DNA from 4 places in the Exiguobacterium sp. s168 genome. Region 1 is predicted to be linked to each of the others. Evidence: predicted binding sites of a transcription regulator. Region 1 holds the regulator's gene; each other region holds the start of a gene.
What was found. Region 1 encodes Rex, which represses fermentation and respiration genes when NADH is low (regulators of the CRP and FNR family bind a similar motif). Its sites were predicted from a motif close to TTGTGAAATATTTCACAA; they were not measured.
Positions count from the first base shown of each region.

Region 1 (4,954 bases):
CGTTTGAAGAGGCTTCAAGACCATGACGTTTACTGTACTGATAGCCATCGAGCAAATAAAAGACGATCGCGAGTGCCCAAATGCCGACACAGCTGATCAAGAAAGCGGTGAGCGGTGAGACACTACCGTAATACGATAAAATCAACGGATCATTGAGTTCGACGAATAGCTGTGTCGTCAGGAGCGTACAGCATAGTCCTGAGAGTAAACTGACGAAGAGACCGCTCCATGTCTGGATGACGAGACCGATCATACAAGAAATCAGTAGGAACAAAGGAAGCGCAGCATTAAAAGCATCCGGTCGGATGAAGGTCGACACGTAGTCCGCATACATCGGTACGAAATAAAGGATGCCGGATAGCAGTCCTTGAATCAAGTTGATGAAAAAGCTTTTCGTCCGCATCAGTGTTGGTTCTCCCATCGTTCCATCAATTCGAGTAAATCGACATCAATCTGGTCACGTTCTGCTGAAAGAGCCGTTGCTTTCGGAATATCATTGAAGACTTCTGGTTCACAGAGTAATTGTTCAATTTCCGCCGAACGCTGTTCGAGCCGTTCGATATCTTGTTCGAGTTGTTCGATCTGCTGACGGCGTTTGCGTTCTTCTTTCTGTGCTTCTTTATCGATCGTCTTCGACGCAGTGACCTTTGCGGCTTTTGCTTCCTCTGCTTCAAGACGAGCAATCTCTTCTTGCTCCGCCTTCTTCTCCGTGTAGTACGAATAATCACCGAGGTATTCCGTCACACCCGCTTCACTCATCTCAATGACGCGTGTCGCGATCCGGTCGATGAAGTAACGGTCGTGAGAGACGAATAACAGCGTTCCTTCGTAGTCGACGAGGGCATTTTCAAGGACCATCTTCGAATCCAAATCCAAGTGGTTCGTCGGCTCATCGAGGACGAGGACGTTCGTCTTCCGTAGTTTCAGTTTTGCGAGTGCGAGACGTCCGCGTTCGCCACCGGATAATTCATGGACAATTTTGAAGACGTCGTCGCCGCTAAACAAGAATTGTCCGAGGACAGAACGGACTTCTTGTTCACGCATCAATGGCCATTCGTTCCAAATCTCATCGATGACACGGTTCCGGTCATTGAGTTCCGCCTGCTCTTGATCGTAATATCCGATCGAGACGCCGGTTCCGAATCGGAAATCACCGAATAGGGGGCGTAAGCGACCGACGAGAACTTTCAAGAGCGTCGACTTTCCGATTCCGTTTGGTCCGACGAGTGCCAGTGATTCGCCGCGTTGCAAGCGGAACGTGATGTCTTTTGAGACAGCTTCTTCGTAACCAATCGCCAGTTGATTGACTTGAAGAACATCGTTCCCGCTCTGTTTTTCAATTGGGAAGGACAGGACCGTGCTACGTTCATCCCCATCTGGTCGGTCGAGTCGGTCGACCTTCTCGAGCCGTTTCCGGACACTTTGGGCACGTTTTGTCGTCGTCGCCCGGGCGATGTTGCGTTGAATGAAGTCCTGCATCTTCGCGATTTCTTCTTGTTGCTGTTCGAACTGTTTCATTTCTTGATCGTACAAGGCCGCTTTTTGTTCCAAGTACTTCGTGTAGTTCCCGGTGAACTTACGACAGACATTGCGCGACAGCTCATAGACGACATTGACGACTTGGTCGAGGAAGTACCGGTCGTGTGAGACGATCAGGACGGCGCCACGATAACCGCCGAGGTAACTTTCGAGCCAAGCGAGTGTATCGATATCAAGGTGGTTGGTCGGCTCATCAAGAATGAGGAGCTCTGGTGCTTGCAGAAGCATCTTCGCTAAGGCGAGTCGTGTCCGTTGACCACCGGATAATGTCTGAATCCGGCGCGAGTAATCATCCGGATAAAAGCGCATGCCGTGCAAAACGGAGCGGATATTCGCTTCGAACTGATAACCACCGGCTTCTGAGAAGTCGTGTTGTGCTTGGTCGTACGTCTTCAAGAGACGATCGTAAGCGACCGGGTCGTTCAAGATATGCTCCATGCCCATTTCGATTTCCATCCGGCGCAGTGTTCGTTCTTGTTCCTGGAGATGTTCGAAGACGGTCAGCATCTCGTTCCAGATCGTCTCATTCGATTCGAGACCACTGTCTTGTGCAAGATAACCGATTTTGACATCCTTGCCTTTCATGATGTCGCCCGAGTCATGACTGAGTTCACCAGCGATGATTTTGAGCAAGGTCGATTTACCGGCACCGTTTCGTCCGACGAGCGCAATCCGATCCCGCTCTTGTACTTCCAGTTTGATATTTTCTAAAATCGGCTCGACGCCGAATGATTTCGAGAGTTGATTGACTTGTAAGAGTATCATTTCCATCCATCCTTCCACCCTTTAGTTTATCACGAACAAAAGCGCGAGGTCCTGCGGAATATATTATTTGTGACTCTATGTGAAGTGGTTTACAATCAAGGAGAGTAGAAAGCTTTTTGCAAAGATTTGGGTGCCACGATGGATGTGGCCGAAGGGGGAACTGCAGGATGAATGGACCAGACACAAAAATTCCACAAGCGACAGCAAAACGGTTGCCGCTATATTATCGCTTCATCCAAAGTTTATACAATTCAGGCAAGCTCCGCGTCTCTTCTGCTGAGTTAAGCGAGGCGGTGAAGGTTGATTCAGCAACGATTCGTCGCGATTTTTCCTACTTTGGGGCATTAGGGAAGAAGGGGTATGGATATAACGTTCAACATCTCTTAACGTTTTTCCGCAAAACATTGAATCAAGATGAGGTGACGAATGTTGCCTTAATCGGGGTCGGTCATCTCGGAACAGCGTTTGCAAATTATAACTTTTTAAAGAATAATAGTACTCGGATAGTCGTTGCGTTTGATGCGGACGAAGAGAAGGTCGGAACAACGACGCATGACGTTCCAATCTATCATGTTTCGGACATGAAAGAACAAATCGAAGCGAATCAGGTCGATGTTGCCATCTTGACGGTTCCATCGCAGTTCGCACAGTCAGTAGCGGATGAGTTAGTCGAGTATGGTGTGACAGGCATCCTGAACTTTACGCCAGCACGGTTGAACGTGCCAGCGAGCGTCCGGGTCCATCACATCGATTTATCGATCGAGTTGCAGTCGTTAGTTTATTTCATGAAGCATTATTCGCAATCAGCTGAAGGAGTGAAATCATAATGGAAAACCTTATCCCGCTCACACTAGGTATCGGACCAGCGAGCATCGGATTAATCGCGGTCGTCGCATTGATCATCTTCGGACCGAAGAAGTTACCAGAATTCGGACGCGCTGCGGGTCAGACATTGAAAGAGTTCAAGAATGCCACGAACGGCATCATGGACGACGATAAAAAGGACGAACCGAAAGAGAAGTGATTGAATCATGACGGTTGATCAAGAGCAAAGCATGACGTCGCACCTTGACGAACTGCGTAAGCGGATCGTCTGGTCGCTTATCATCGTCGTCGTCCTGTTCGCTGTCGCATTTCCGCTCGTCCGACCGCTCGTTCGCTTCTTGCAAGCGGACTTAAAAGAGCTCGGTATCGGTTTGAATGCCTTCAACGTCGCCGATCCTTTAATGTTGTATTTGAATCTTGCGTTCATCATTGCGCTGATTTTAGCGTCACCGTTCTGGATGTATCAACTCTGGGCATTTGTCCGACCAGGACTTTATGACAAGGAGCAAAAAGCGACATTGACGTATATTCCGGTCATCTTCTTTCTGTTTTTGGCTGGCGTAGCCTTCTCGTATTTCTGGTTGCTTCCCTTCTTGCTTGAAGTCTCAACGGATCTCGGGAAAGAGCTCGGAATCGAACAAGTCATCGGAGTCGAGAACTACTTCAGTTTCTTAATCCGGTTGACGATGCCGTTCGGTCTTCTGTTCCAATTGCCGGTCGTGACGATGTTCCTGACACGTCTTGGTCTCGTGACGCCATATTTCATGCGAAAGAATCGGAAATATGCGTACTTTGCGCTGTTCGTCGTTGCGGCATTGATCGCACCGCCGGACGTGACGTCACACTTGATGATCTCGGTACCATTGTTCGTTCTCTATGAGATCAGTATCTTGATTTCTGCGCGGACGTACAAAAAGGTCTTGATCCTCGAGCAACAGGCAGAGCTTGAACGACAGGCGGATTTGATGCGTGAATTGAATAAATGAATCGTGAATTCCTTCCGACGATTTTGGAAGGAATTCTTTTTTGTGAAAGCGTTCTTTTTATATTGATAAAGCAGTTAGTGATGCGTATACTAAAGATAATTCATGGGGGCTTAGCTCAGCTGGGAGAGCGTTTGGCTGGCAGCCAAAAGGTCGTCGGTTCGATCCCGATAGTCTCCACCAATACCAAATATCTAACTCCTCGAGGCGTCGAGGAGTTTTTATTTTACTCCCAGTTAAATTCCTTAAAAATATAAAATGTCATGAAAAACAAATAAATTAAAAAAATAGACAGATATAAATTGTTTATTTCCATTAAATTCATTAAACTAAATATACAGAATTTTCGTTTAACTGTTTTATCAGTAGTACTACTATGGTTTTACAGAAAAGGGGAAAACGAACGCATGAAGAAGAAGATTGCACTTATGGCAGCCGTCTTAATGACGTCTTCCAATCTAGTCAGTGCGCAAGGTGCACTGTCGTCGCAAGACAAAGCAACGGGTCAAAAACCGCAAGCGCTCTCGCTGAAGAAATCGGGGCAAGAGAAGAACTACAAACAATCGGATAAAGTCCGTGTCGTCATCGAGATGGAAGAGAAACCGGCGATTCAAATCGCCCAGGCTCAAAACAAGCGGTATAGCACATTGAGCAATGCCGAAAAAGAGTCGATCAAAGATCGCCTCGTCAGCGTCCAAAAATCAGTCAAGTCAGCCATCGCTAAAAAATCGATTCCCGTTACATATAAGGAGAGCTTCACGACCGTCATCAACGGATTCAGTGGTGAAGTCAAGTTCGGCGATATCGAAGACATAAAACAACTTAACGGCGTCAAGAGCGTA
Region 1 is NZ_JACSNE010000007.1:117,678-122,631, reverse strand. Features, by position in the region: gene KNQ15_RS06710 (hypothetical protein) at 1-403, opposite strand, end outside; gene KNQ15_RS06705 (ATP-binding cassette domain-containing protein) at 403-2,304, opposite strand; gene KNQ15_RS06700 (redox-sensing transcriptional repressor Rex) at 2,472-3,131, shown strand; gene KNQ15_RS06695 (twin-arginine translocase TatA/TatE family subunit) at 3,131-3,328, shown strand; gene tatC (twin-arginine translocase subunit TatC) at 3,336-4,115, shown strand; tRNA gene KNQ15_RS06685 (tRNA-Ala) at 4,220-4,295, shown strand; gene KNQ15_RS06680 (S8 family serine peptidase) at 4,520-4,954, shown strand, end outside.

Region 2 (4,954 bases), on a different contig from region 1:
TGTCACTCATGACGAACTTCCGCCAATTAGCGAGAGCGACACCGGCTGCTTTATTCGCACGTGCGATTCGACTTGAATCAACGCCATTCAATAAATCTGGATCTTCACTGACGACCGATAAGAACGCTGTCTTTTCCTCTGCCAGTTGGTCGTAACGTGCTTTTAACCAATCCGGGAACGTATCAAACGACTCTTCCGGTGCATCGAAATAACGGATTTTCGTCATCTCATCATCTGACCATTGTACGTATACTTGCGTAGCTCCTACTTCGTAGGCAACACGCGTGATTTCACGAACGAGCGGCAAATTTTCGATTCCTGCACGCACCTCGAGTTGTTGTCCTGGTTGTAGATTAATTCCAGTACGCACGGCTAAAGACGCGTATTGTTGTAATTCTGCTTGTGTCGGCATTATGTAATCCCCTTTCTTGTATCTTTATTTTCACGAAATAGTTGCAATTTTGCAAGAAATAAGGCGAAACTAGAAGGAGAATAGAAGGAGGCATCACCATGGAATTTACACCCGGAGATTTTAAATCGGCTTATACGTATTTTCACCGACAGGCACTCGACCTCGTTGGGGATGAAAAAGCACAACAAGAATTGTTAGTTCGAGCAGAAGTCGGACTTGCGCACTTGACGCAAGATATCGCGTCTACAGAAAGCTCGGACATCGAACGCGAGGCAGAACTCGTCCTTTATTTTCAATTAAAACAACTGCTTGAAATGCTTCGTGCTCTCTATCAGAAAAAATTTGAAATGCATGCGGAACAGGAACAATTGTTGTTGACGGCCGTTCTGTACTTCACGTATCCTGTTGACGCCTTACCGGACGATAACGTCCTCGGGCTCTTCGATGATGCACAAATCGTCGAGACGATTTACGAAGAACTGGCTGCAGACGTCGATCGCTTTCAACATATGGAATGAATGAAAAAAGCAGCTGTCGCGACAGCTGCTTTTTGATTATGCATTTTGTTTCGAAGCAATATGAACAGGTGTCGTGGATTGACGTGATTCATCTACTTCTAATTTTTCTTTATTCAGCCACGTATAAATCATTCCCATGAAGACTGCTCCACCAATGATGTTACCGGCTAAAGCTGGCAACAGGTTATGCATCGCTCCGGCAAATGTGATCGTATCCGGATGTGGTACGACTAACGCAATGGAGAACAATGCCATATTGGCGATGACGTGATCAAATCCAGAAGCAAAGAATACTGCAACAAGTACCATCATCATCATGATTTGTGCCAACTCATTCTTCATATTCTTTGGAATGAAAATCGCTAAACAGACCATCCAGTTACAGAAGATTGCCCGCGTGAAGATTTCCCACGTCGTATGATGAATTTTCGTTTCCGATACCGCAAACAACCAATTGTTCATACCAAGCTCTTGTATGATTCCTGTTTGGGAAAAGAGTAGCGCAAACGCTAATCCTCCAAGTCCATTTCCGATTAGACAGATTAACCAGACCTTCATCGTATCCATCTTCGTCGTATAGCCGCGCATCGTCGCCGTCGTGAAATACATCGTATTTCCTGTAAACAGCTCTGCCCCACCGTAAACGATCAAGACAAGTGCCACTCCGAAGGTCAGTCCACCGACAAGTGTCGCAACAGGTGACTCCGCCATATATAGACCGTTAATTGCTTTTAAGGTAAAAATAATTGCAAATCCAATGAAAATCCCCGCTAGCATGGCACGAACTAAGTACTCGAGAGGACGCATTTGTAGCATGCGCGTCGACTTGATTGCTTTATTCCGTAATCCTTCTAATGCTTCTACCTCGTTCATCGTAGAAACCTCTCTTTCTTTTGTTCAACACTTCACAATGTTTGTTCATTTATTATCATACTTCCATCTTAAAAGATGTTCAAGTATTGAATAGACCTGTTTTATCGTTTTTATAAAAGAACGAGATGTAAACGATATCATTGTGTCGAGATTGTGAAAAATGCCTTTTCTTGCTTTATACAACTAATTAGTTTGAATTCGTAGTCGTGATGCGAAGCGTTCAAAGAAAGTATTTCGTCTTGATTCATCAAGCACATAGCCATCAATGACGACACGATTAAAGCGTCTAGAAGACGAAGTAGCTCGTTCGATATCGGTCGGAGTATAGGCGTCGAATGTTTTCCGGTCCATCGTAAAATCTGCACCTGAATACGGATCCGTGTAGTGAATTTCTAGGTCAGTTAAATCAGGAATCGTTGAAAATAAAACAAGCGTATGATGCATCAGAACTTTAGATAATCGAGCCTTTAAAAAATCCTGATTCACTTGTAGTGTCCCGGTATCGGTACCGATCCAAGCTTGTCGCTCTTTTCCTGTCACTTCATAGGCAAGACGTAACGATTCTCCTTCAACATCTACCTGTTTTAATTCTGATGAGAACGGAAGTTGTTCGGCTAGTTGACGAACCGCTACCGTATTCGTCATCGAGGCCCCCACTTGTCTCGCTACAAGATCACCATCATGCCAAATGGATGATTGATTTTTTTCATTGGGTTGTTCAAAAAGACGAATTCCAACTAGTATTCCTAAGCAGATACAACCAAGAATCCATAACATTTTCTTCATTTTCATCACCTTCCTAAAAAAACGTACCCTTTTTCATCTTTTTTTCATAAGAAGGGTTGAAATTTTATGCATATGAGCGTACTCTTGCAGGCAGATACTCACAGAAGGAGGAGCATGAGGTCACTCATCATATTGCCATGACTACAACACACCCACAGAAAAAGAGAGTTGAAAAAATCAGTTTCTTAATCATTGGTACGTTGCTGTATTCCCTTTACATCAGCCTACTACTATCTCCAAATGATATCGGATCAGGTGGTATCATGGGGATCACGCTCATTATTCAAGAGCTCTTCCACACGCCAATCGGATTAACGCAATTGCTCTTAAACATTCCCCTCTTCCTTTTAGGTTTCCGTTTCCTGCGCAAACGATTCATGTTCTTATCTGGAATTATCGTCATTGCTTCTTCCTTTTTAATTGACTGGATTCCGACTCAAATCGTTCCGGAATCTCTAAATGATCCGCTCGTCGCTTCTATCTTTGCTGGTCTAGTTTCTGGTCTCGCAATGGCATTGATCTTCTTCGGTGGTGCTTCAACTGGAGGGCTTGATATTCTTGGAAAATTTTTCTTTGCTCGTTTTCATAACTGGCCACTTCCTCGTATATTTCTGATGCAAGATCTTGTCATCTACATCCTAGTATGGTGGGTCTTTGATCTTAAACATGTTATGTACGCTCTCATCATGAGCTTTGTTCGCGCCAAAGCCCTTCAGACGGTTTACAGTTTCTATTCTGCTTCTAAGCAATGTATTATCATTTGTGAGAAAGCAGATGAAATCAATGAAGTCATCACAAAAGAACTCGGACGTGGCGTCACGATTCTTGATGCACGTGGGGGATACTCCAACCGAACGAAAAAAATGGTCTATGTCGTCGTTCAAAATAACGAAATCGTCCGTTTGCAAGAAATCGTCTCTTCTGTCGAACCGAATGCATTCGTTACATTCTCGGAAATCCACACTGTCTTCGGCAATTACAAGGAACATTCGTATTCGTTTTAACACCAAGCGCAGCTTAGCTGTGCTTTTTTTATCTTCTTAAAACAGCTTCTCGTATTGCATCATCTTTCCTGCTTTTTTATTAGTATTATTCACTTTTTCAGTCATTATCCCTATTCAAAAAATAGACAGGCTTCACTTTTTTTACGATAGTAGTTAAGCTTATGACAAGTCTTTTATTTAAAGGAATGATTGCATGCACTCTCTTTGGCGTCAGCGTATTCTGCTGATTTTCTTGGTCAGCTTATTCGCCTCTATCCCGATCATCTATGCGTTATCCGGTTATCGGACGATTGCAACGATGACCGAGCAAATGAAGGATCATAATATACCTTTAATCAATCAGGTAGATCAGTTGGTCGAACACAATCGAGATCGTGCCAATGCGGTTCGTGGTCTCTTATTGTATGAAGATAATCGTTATATCGAACAATATTACTTTTCAACGTCTAAAATTCATGATTTGCGCAATAGTCTGAACCAATCGTCGACTACCCCAGGGACGATTAAAGATCTCCTTCGCCGCAACAATGTCTGGGAGTCCGAGATTGAACGCGTGTTTGTTGTCTATGAACGTCAAAGTCCAACAGCCGCAAAACGTCTTGCTAGACAGTCGACTCAGACGACTCAAACGATTCTCGAAGACTTATCCCGTGTGAAAGATGATTTGTATAAAACGCTTCAAGCCAAATTACAACAATCAGATTCTTTAATCGCTACATATAAATGGATGTGTCTTGCTCTCTCCATCCTGTCCTTTTTATTAATTAGTGCCACGGTCTTTTTCTTCCACCGCTTCGCTCCTAAGGGATCAGAACAATCGTCTTTAGAATAAACGAAAAGCGCAGCTTCGGCTGCGCTTTTCGTTTATTCTAAAGATTTATTCAGGCATTGCTTTTCCCTCTTGTACATGTTCCATCACCATATGCACAAGCGATGATACATGATGATCATCTAAGGAATAATAGACGACTTTTCCTTCTTTTCGGAACTTGACGAGTCCTTGTTTCAACAAAGACCGAAGATGATGCGACGCTGTCGCGATCGAACAGTCGACAGAGGCTGAGACATCACAAACGCATAGTTCTTCTTCGATCGTCAACGCATAAACGATTCGCAGTCGTGTCGCATCCGAAAGAATCTTAAATAGCTTTCCGATTTCAAGCGTCGGAATCGTATCCACGATTCGTCCGATTTCAGACGCACGCTGTTCGTCAATCGCAATCGTTTCACAACGGGGAATGTCCATGTCTGTCACCTCGTTTCTACCTATATTGCACCACGAGAAACGGGACATTGCAAGTTCAGCGCATTCGTCTGCGAATGAGCCAAAACACGAACCATCCTCCTACGTAATCTCCGAT
Region 2 is NZ_JACSNE010000015.1:65,897-70,850, reverse strand. Features, by position in the region: gene KNQ15_RS10205 (aminopeptidase) at 1-412, opposite strand, end outside; gene KNQ15_RS10200 (hypothetical protein) at 511-930, shown strand; gene KNQ15_RS10195 (formate/nitrite transporter family protein) at 967-1,803, opposite strand; gene KNQ15_RS10190 (hypothetical protein) at 1,987-2,448, opposite strand; gene KNQ15_RS10185 (YitT family protein) at 2,727-3,593, shown strand; gene KNQ15_RS10180 (CHASE3 domain-containing protein) at 3,787-4,425, shown strand; gene KNQ15_RS10175 (ArsR/SmtB family transcription factor) at 4,471-4,839, opposite strand; gene KNQ15_RS10170 (hypothetical protein) at 4,895-4,954, opposite strand, start outside.
Region 2: the regulator Rex is predicted to act here: its motif matches at 1,824-1,841, upstream of KNQ15_RS10195 (formate/nitrite transporter family protein).

Region 3 (4,954 bases), on a different contig from region 1:
CGAACAGTTACGCGTGACGGATCGACCATTCATCCAGTTCAAGAGTGATTCAACGTATTATCAAGAAATTTTAGAATGGTGGCAAGATCGGTTTGCAAGTCCGCCATCCCGGACGCTGGTCGTCGATCAAATCGAGACATGCAAGCAGATGGCTCTACATGGAATTGGATTTGCGATTTTACCCGAGTCGACGATTCAGCAATCAAATGAAGTCATGCAGCTTCCGTTAAAAACATCGTCTGGAAAAATATTAAAGCGAGATACATGGATTTTGTCTACGGAATCGATGCTTGAACTAAAACAAGTTCAAGCATTTTGGGATATCGTAAAAGAAGAAGGAGGAAGTCAGTCAGATGGAATACGCCATTGAGATGCGGCGCGCGCTTCATAAAATACCAGAACCAGGGTTCAAGGAATTTAAGACGCAAGCTTTTATATTGGAACAAATTCGTGCCTATCCACCAGATCGTGTCACGTATGACACGTTTGAAACGGGAGTTTTCGTTCGAGTGAAAGGATTGACTGGAAATCGGACGATTGGGTACCGTGCAGACATTGATGGGTTACCGATTGAAGAAGCGACAGGTCTTCCGTTTTGCTCGGAACATCCAGGCTTCATGCATGCCTGTGGTCACGATATGCACACGTCGATTGCGTTAGGATTAATGAAACGAATCATTGAATTGCCGGTCATGGATGATGTCGTCTTTTTGTTCCAACCAGCGGAAGAAGGTCCGGGCGGGGCAGAACCGATGATTAAAAGTCCGTTGTTTGAAAAATATCGTCCAAGTGAGATGTATGGTCTTCACGTCGCACCGGAGTATCCAGTCGGTACGATTGCAAGCCGTCCCGGCGTCTTGTTCGCGAGTGCTCGAGAAGTCCATATCACGATCTATGGTCAAAGTGGTCACGCGGCCTTTCCTCATTTGACGATTGATACGGTCGTCGCGCAAGCAGCCTTGATCATGCAATTGCAAACAATCGTCAGCCGATCCATCAATCCGATGAACTGTAGCGTCATCACGATCGGAAAGGTCGATGCCGGGATTCGAGAAAACGTCATCGCCGGTAGAGCAGTTCTTGACGGTACGATGCGCGCGCTCAATGGGGAAGACATGGAAAAACTGGAACGACGCGTTCGTGACATCATTCGAGGAATCGAAGCTTCCTTTGGCGTCAAGATTGATCTGCAATTCGGAAATCGTTATTACGAGGTCGTCAATGACCGACACATCGTTGATAAATTTTCATCATTCGTCAAGATGAATGCGAACTACATTGAATGTGATGCAGCAATGACAGGAGAAGACTTCGGATTCATGTTGAAGGAAATTCCAGGGATGATGTTTTGGCTTGGAGTCGACAATCCGACATCTGGACTTCATCAACCAACCTTGAATCCGGATGAATCCGCGATTCCATTTGTGATTGATTTACTCGATCATTATTTCCGAGAATATGTTTAAAAAGTTTTATGAAATAATGAAGGACATTAAGCTTTCCCTTTCGAAATCAAGAATGGGAAAGCTTTTTATATATGTAAGAATAGGAGTTTTCGAACATTTTGTGAAAAAAATCACGTGCACATGTGAACAATTTGTTACATCAAACATTATAAACAGACATAAAGGGTTATGTTCTCTATGATACGGTTATAGACCATATAGAGAAGTATGTTTTAGGAAGAGGGGGCTATATACATGTTCAATGATCCCGTATTGCTCAGTCGATTGTTGACAGGGCTCACATTAGCGTTTCACATTATATTCGCGACGATTGGTGTCGGGGTACCGCTCATGGTACTCGCAGCTGAATTCATCGGTCTGAAACGCAAAGATCCGGATTATATTTTATTAGCAAGACGGTGGACGCGTGGATACGTCGTTACCGTCGCAGTCGGTGTCGTGACAGGGACGGCCATCGGATTGCAATTATCACTACTTTGGCCGTCACTCATGCAAGTGGCTGGTCAAACGATCGCATTACCACTGTTCATGGAAACATTCGCATTCTTCTTTGAAGCGATTTTCCTCGGTATTTACCTGTATACATGGGATAGATTCAAAAACCCATGGTTACACTGGTTGATCGGGATTCCAGTCGTCATCGGTGCGACAGCATCAGCATTCTTCATTACGACGGTCAACTCCTTCATGAACTCACCAGAAGGATTTAAGATCGTCAACGGAACGCTAACGCAAATTGAACCATTAAAAGCAATGTTCAATACAGCAACACCTACAAAAGCAACACACGTCATCGTATCGGCTTATTTGACAGTCGCCTTCATCTTGGCGGCAATCGCGGCGTTCCACTTACTCCGCAAAAAAACACTCTCAGCAGCGGAAACAGCGTATCACAAAAAAGCACTTCGCTTAACGGTTATGGCTGGATTGATTTTTGCCTTCTCGACGGCACTTGTCGGGGACTTCTCAGGGAAATACTTGGCGAAATATCAGCCAGAAAAACTTGCAGCTGCTGAATGGCATTTTGAAACGACAAGTGAAGCAGAATTGATCTTTGGTGGGATACTTGATCAGCAAGAAGACGGCAGTTATGAAATCAAGGGAGCCGTCAAAATCCCATATGCACTCTCGATCCTTGCGGGTGGAGCTCCAGATACAGAAGTCATTGGTCTAAATGAGTTCGCAAAAGAAGATCAAGCACCGCTGATCGTTCACTATTTCTTCGATATCATGGTTTCGATTGGTATGTATTTGGCTGCCATCTCTGCCTTGTTCATCTTGGCATTCCGTTTGAAAAAATTAAATCCTTATAACAAATGGATTTTAAGAGGTGTCTTCATCGGTGGACCTCTGGCGATGATTTCCATTGAAGCAGGTTGGATGTATGCTGAAATTGGTCGCCAACCTTGGACACTTTACGGCATCATGCGGACAGCAGATGCGGCGACGACATCAACTGCCGTCGGTCCGATGTTGATTCTATTCAGTGCCTTGTACTTGATGCTCGGTACGATTTGTACAGTCGTATTATTACGAATGTTCAAGAAAAACCCGGTTGGAAAAGAACTTCAAGAACTTGCTGAAAACCACCACGCACGTGGGGAAGCTATGTTCGTGGATGATAACAAGTAAGGAGGGAACGATTTGGACGTTCAAACACTAGGAATTACGGTCCTCTGGACTTTCCTGTACGGATATCTCATCGTTGCCTCAATTGACTTCGGTGCTGGATTTTACGCCTTTTATTCAAAATATACGAAGCGGGATCATTTAACGAATCGATTGATTCTTCGTTATCTCTCACCAGTGTGGGAGGTAACGAATGTCTTCTTCGTATTCTTCTTCGTCGGACTAGTCGGGTTCTTCCCGGATACCGCTTACTATTTCGGTACGGCACTACTCGTGCCAGCCTCGATCGTTCTCGTATTGATTGCGATTCGTGGTAGCTTCTATGCATTTGCCAATTATGGATCAAACGACAGCATATTCTATACATTCTTATATGGAGCAACTGGTCTATTGATTCCGGCGGCGATGTCAACGACATTGACGATCAGTCAAGGTGGTTTCATTCGTAAAACGAATGAAACGGTTGAGTTTTTAGGAACAAAATTATTTACGAACTTTTACTCTTGGTCGGTCGTAGCACTCGCTATCGTATCCGTCCTCTATATCAGTGCGATGTTCCTCTTGTTCTATGCAGATAAAGCGAAGGATGAAGGGGCTACTCCGCTAATTCGTAAATGGGCACTCTTCTGGAGTGGTCCGACGATTCTTGTCTGTGCACTCGTCTTCTTTGGATTGAAAAATCAAGCGGCATGGCACTATGAGAACATCTTAAACGGGAACTGGTGGTGGTTCGCTGCTAGTTTCATCTTCTTCCTCGTTGCGGTGACACTCGTCTACATGAAGAAGAATTACGGAATTGCCTTCGTCGCGGTCATGTTACAGTATGGAGTGGCATGGTTTGGTTACGGTTATACGCACTTACCATATATCTTGTATCCATATATCGATATCAACAAAGCGGTCGTTAACGAAACAATGGCTTCCGCACTCGTCGTTGTCTTCATCTTCGGACTCTTACTCTTGATTCCGGCGTTGTACTTGATTTTACGACTCTTCTTGTTCGATAACGATTATGTACGTGGGAAATCCTCAAAATAATGTATGAATAAACGCCTCTGCGAATCGCAGGGGCGTTTATAGTATTTTTAAATTGAATCAGGTACACTACTAAGGAAGAGCGATTGTGAAGGAGAGTTGTGAAAATGAATGGAGAGTTTGCAGTAATTGGACTAGGGCGCTTTGGTGGCTCGATTGTCCGTGAATTATCGAAAAATGGGTACGATGTCTTAGCGATTGACTCCGACGAGGAGCGCGTCAATGAATTCATGGGAATTGCGACGCATTCCGTCATCGCGGACACGACGGATGAGAATGTCTTAAAAAGTCTAGGAATCCGAAACTTCGATCATGTCATCGTTGCCATCGGGGAAAATATTCAAGCATCTATCTTGACGACATTGATCTTAAAAGAGCTCGGGGTACAATCGATCACCGTTAAAGCGACGAACGATTACCACGAAAAGGTATTACGAAAAATCGGAGCAGACTTCATCGTTCACCCCGAACGGGATATGGGCGTCCGGATTGCAAATGGTTTAATGAGTTCAAATATTCTTGACTATCTCGACTTATCTCAAGAATTTTCGATCGTTGAAATTAAAGTCAGTGACCGGATGGCAAAACAAACATTGATCGACCTTGATCTACGAAGCAAATACGGAGCGAACGTCGTCGCCATTAAACGTGGAGAAAACGTTCTGATTTCTCTACAAGCTGATGAAATGATTGAAAAAGGGGACTATCTCGTCGTCATTGGTGAAAATGAGGATCTCGACCGTCTAGAGCGTGCGATTCATAAAGTGAAGAACTAAAAAAAGCTGAGGCACGCCTCAGCTTTACATTTACTTAATTAAATGAGT
Region 3 is NZ_JACSNE010000001.1:11,060-16,013, forward strand. Features, by position in the region: gene KNQ15_RS00070 (transcriptional regulator CcpC) at 1-370, shown strand, start outside; gene KNQ15_RS00075 (N-acetyldiaminopimelate deacetylase) at 354-1,466, shown strand; gene KNQ15_RS00080 (cytochrome ubiquinol oxidase subunit I) at 1,701-3,098, shown strand; gene KNQ15_RS00085 (cytochrome d ubiquinol oxidase subunit II) at 3,111-4,133, shown strand; gene KNQ15_RS00090 (potassium channel family protein) at 4,238-4,906, shown strand; gene KNQ15_RS00095 (Cof-type HAD-IIB family hydrolase) at 4,945-4,954, opposite strand, start outside.
Region 3: the regulator Rex is predicted to act here: its motif matches at 1,565-1,582, upstream of KNQ15_RS00080 (cytochrome ubiquinol oxidase subunit I).

Region 4 (4,954 bases), on a different contig from region 1:
AAGTCATACGGACCAGAACCATCTTTGGCACAAATAGAGACTGTGAATTCATCGGAGTGTTGCCCCTCTCCTAGTGCTCCCATGTCGACCGCGATGTATTCTGCGACTTCTTCCGTGAATCCAGCATTTCCACCGAATCCGACTTCTTCGTAATTTGAAATCAGGATTTGGACCGTGTGTGGTAGTTCGATTGTTTTCCATTCCTTGATCAATTCAAGCAACAAAGCAACAGATGCTTTATCATCGAGATGGCGCGACTTCACGAATCCTGTTTCCGTATAGAGGAATCGCGGATCAAACGTTACGATGTCTCCTACTTCAATCCCCGCGACGCGCGTCTCTTCTGCTGTCGTCGAACGGATATCGAGCCGTACTTCGATATTATCAGCGGATCGTTCCGTTTTGTTCGTCTCGCGCGACGTATGAACACTCGAATGGTGGAACACGATCGTACCTGAAATCGTTTGACCGTCCATCTTGTGAATGAGACAGTTCTCACCTTCGATCGCTGTCCAAGCATATCCCCCCAGTTGTGATAAACGAAGTCGTCCTGTTGGTAAAATTTCTTTCACCATCGCTCCTAGTGTGTCGACGTGTGCCGTCAGTAACCGCGTGCGCGTTGAAGCACCAGGTAGTGTCGCTAAAATCGCTCCTTTTTCAAGCTTTCGATACGTGATCCCTTCTGCTACCAATCGTTTTTCTACATATGTAATAGCTTCTTTTGTCGAACCTGTTGGACTCGGAATCGAGACAAGCTCTTCAATCGTACGTATGACTTCTTTCATGTTCATTCGCTCCCTTTCAATCGGACTACGACGTGACATCCGCTTTGTTCTCATGATAACAAATATTCATTCTTTGCCGATACTGATATCCTACGGATACCATGCGAAAAAGCTGTAGCGCTTTTTTGCTACAGCTTCTTTCCACACCATCTCAAGAACTTAGACGTACTTCTTCATCCAAATATCATCACGATATGTGCCGTCTTCTAATTTTACGGAATCTGGATCTTCGGCATATACTTCAAAACCGAGCGACTCATAAAGATTTTGTGCGGCTTCGTTCCCTGATAAAACGGCAAGAATGACTTGCTCGACGTCCGGTAACTTCTTCGCTTCCTCGATTAAGGCTTCCATCAGAGCGCGACCAGTACCCCCACGATATTCAGGTGATACGTATACTCCGGAAATCATCGCTTTATGCGATTCACGTGACAATTCATATGGTTTGACCTGACCAAACCCAAACAATGTATCACCGTCGAACATACCAAGCCAAACCTCATCGGAGTCGGGTTCTCCCTCAAGTCCTTCTTGTACTTCGCGGAGCGGGGTTTGCTGTTCATCATCAAACGAATGACCGAATGCATCTGGATGATTTTTTAATCCCTCAAGGCGTAGATTCCAGTATTGTTCTGCATCCTCTTTAGTTAGTTTTCGAAAAGTATACATGACTGTCGGTTCTCTCCTTTTTGGGTATCATGACGTACAAAAAATGACGTAAAAACCCTTCTATCTCTTACTTAACCCTTTTCTAGTAAAATAAAACCTAGATTTTTCTCTTTTTACTACCGGACGAATAGATGTAATTATTAACGTGTTTGTTCTCCACATCAAAAAAACTCAAGTGTGGACAATATGAAGCAGGTCCGACACTTGAGTTTTTTGCTACTTTATTTCGTAACACCTTCATCATGATTCGTACGATTATCCTTGTAAGACGGGTTCAAGCGTCTGACGCAATACATCAGCAGAATGATGGAATTTCTTCAACTCTTCATCCGTCAATGAGACTTCAATGATTTCACGCACACCTTGACGATTGATGATGGCAGGAACTCCAATATGGATACCGGAAATTCCATACTGACCATCGACATGCGCACCGACCGTCAACAGACAGTTCTCATTTCCGAGGATGGCACGAACGATCCGAACGAGCCCAAGCCCAATCGCATAATAGGTTGCCCCTTTGCGCTCGATAATATGATAAGCAGCATCTCGGACGTTGATGTAGATTTGATCAAGATCTGCTTGAGAATAACGATCGTCTTCAGCAAGTAGTTCATCAATCGTTTTTCCATAAATGCGGCTGTTACTCCAGGCAGCGAATTCCGTATCACCATGTTCGCCAAGAATATAGGCATGGGCATTTCGGGAATCAATGTGAAAGTATTCTCCGAGCATTTGACGCAGGCGCGCTGTATCAAGCACCGTTCCTGATCCAAATACGCGGGATTTCGGAAGACCAGAATATTTCCAGGCAAGATGCGCCATGATATCAACCGGATTAGAAGCCACGACGATGATACCATCAAAACCGGAATCCATGATTTGACGAATCATTTCTTTCATGATCAACGCATTCTTTGCAACGAGATCGAGTCTTGTCTCACCTGGTTTTTGTGGAGCGCCTGCCGTGATGACGACGACTTCCGCTTCGCGGCAGTCCGCGTAGTCTCCAGCCCATATTCGCATCGGTGAAGAGCTAAATGGTGTTCCGTGGTTTAAGTCCATTGCCTCGCCCTCTGCTTTGGCTTTGTTGACATCAATGATGACAAGTTCTTCACAAAGTCCAGCTGTTGACATCTGATAGGCAAAGCTTGAACCGACTGCACCAGCTCCAATGAGGGCTACTCGTGTCACTTTCGCATGTAATTCCATATCGTTATGTCCACCCTTCCATTCGTCCTAAAAGTTTGTTAACTATCTCACAAGTAAATTGTAACATCTTTCACATTATTTGTATCATGTGAAATTAATCACATTTGTCCATTTTGTGTCATTGATATCCTAACATAAGGAATTACATGCTCACATACTTTCCAGTTACCAAAATCGAACGATGATAAACCCGATTCCGCTTGCCAAACCACTCGTTAAGACATTGACAGCATCATTCCCTAAAAATCGAATGCCTGAAACGTAAGCTGTCGGTTGACCATGGTGCTCTCGCTTTTCCGTGTATTCCCCACAAACCGTACATCGGTAAACGCGTTGCCCTACCGCTCCAAATAGTGTATCCAGTAGGCTCCCGAGTACACCGATGCTTGTTACGAGTAAGACGTGTCTTAAAGAAAGAGAAAATATCCAATGCGCTGCTACAGCGATGAACGCAGCTCCTGCGATCGTACCGATCGTTCCAATCAGCGACATCGCTCCACTCGTTCCTGCTGGTACCCGTCGTAACGTTTTGAGAGACCACGGATCACGTCTTGAGAGCGGTCCGATTTCAGATGCCCACGTATCAGCATTCGATGCTGCGATGACGAATAGAAATAACAAGAGATACGCAAAATCCATCGTCATGGCATACGCTAAGGCAGCAACGAACGCTACCCCTCCATTCGCAAGGACTTGCCATCCGTCACGCGCGCCGTCTTTCTCAACGATGGAGTCGACCGATTGTTTTCTAGATCGTCCGACCTTCGATAACAGACTCGAGCTACCAAAGAAGAGTAAGAGTACTACTAATCCTTGCCAACCGAATCCGAATGAGACACCACTACCGACGAGCAGGGTCATGATAGCACCACTTGTCGTCAATAAACGAAAAGATCGTCCGGTCCAAGCAAGCAATAGACAAAACAAAATGGTCGCGCTCAACATCGGATGACCTCTAATTCAGTGACGATCAAGTCAACGGGGATATCAAAGGCTTCCACTTCGAAATCTGGAAGAAGTTGTTCAGAAAAGGCAATCGATACTTTACATCCTGTATATGGCACGAGTGCACGATCGTAATAGCCTCCTCCCCATCCTAAACGATAGCCGTCCCGACGATAGGCGCGACCCGGAACGAGGCAAAGCTCTGCTTGATCAAGTGAGGCGCGACGTGCTGAAGCGATCGGTTCAGCAATCCCCATCTGATTTGCTTGCAGTTGATCTTCTGGTCCATGTTCATAAAAGACCATCTCGTCTCCGACTACTTTTGGTATCAAGACCGTCTTGCCCTCTTGCCACGCTTGTTCAATCAGCATTCTTGTATCACATTCATTTCGAAAAGCTAACGTGATCGCGACACAGGTCGCTTGTTGCCATTCAGGTAGTAACAAGACATGTTCGTGAATCAATCGTTCCTTTTCCGCACGGTTCTCCATCACATCTAGTCGTTCTTTGATCAGACGGCGTACTTCTTGTTTGTTCATAGTTGTCTTCCTTTCTACAAAAAAAGCCATCACACGAAGTGACGGCTTCCATCTCAATTATTTCACTTCACGGTGAAGTGTGTGCTTACGGAGACGTGGGTTGTATTTCTTCAACTCAAGACGCTCTGGGTTGTTACGCTTGTTCTTTTTAGTGATATAAGTACGGTCACCAGTTTCAGTGCAAGCTAATGTGATTTTAACGCGCATGGGATTCCCTCCTATCTAGCTCTCGATGTATCAAGTGATTTTGCTTTACATAAGGTTAAGCATACTCAAGTATCGTACCAAGAAAGGAAAGGAATTGCAACTGTTCATCCGTTCTTTTTCGGATTCGTCACGTGTTGATATGGTTTTTCAAGGTTCTCTTCAAAACGCAACGGCTTCTTTTCGACGTGATACTCTTGTTCCACCCCGTGACGTGACTCTTCTCGTTCTAGATAAACGATCGCTGATTGGCGCAACGCGTCTCCTTCAAGTCGTTTTAAAGCAACGACTAGACCGCCTGAACGATCAGGCGAACGCTCACTTTCGATATCGTAGACGTTACTGACGAGTGGTAACTCTTTGATCTTAGCGATGGCTTGGGCAGCTGATGCGGTCTCCATGTTGAAATTGTGGATGACTGCGAAATCAACGATCTTACTCAAGGCTTGCGCTTGACGTAAGAAGGCTAAGTTTAGAGCCGCCAATTGGTTATAAGTTTGAACGAGCGGTAGACCCGTCACTTGCACTCCGTAAACATGAACGCCTTCTTCAAATCGATACGCCTCCTGATGTTCCGTGACGACATAGACATTCTCACCA
Region 4 is NZ_JACSNE010000005.1:55,315-60,268, forward strand. Features, by position in the region: gene KNQ15_RS04945 (M42 family metallopeptidase) at 1-785, opposite strand, end outside; gene KNQ15_RS04950 (GNAT family N-acetyltransferase) at 945-1,454, opposite strand; gene KNQ15_RS04955 (L-lactate dehydrogenase) at 1,710-2,666, opposite strand; gene KNQ15_RS04960 (DUF92 domain-containing protein) at 2,832-3,611, opposite strand; gene KNQ15_RS04965 (5-formyltetrahydrofolate cyclo-ligase) at 3,605-4,150, opposite strand; gene rpmG (50S ribosomal protein L33) at 4,208-4,357, opposite strand; gene KNQ15_RS04975 (1,4-alpha-glucan branching protein domain-containing protein) at 4,462-4,954, opposite strand, start outside.
Region 4: the regulator Rex is predicted to act here: its motif matches at 2,753-2,770, upstream of KNQ15_RS04955 (L-lactate dehydrogenase).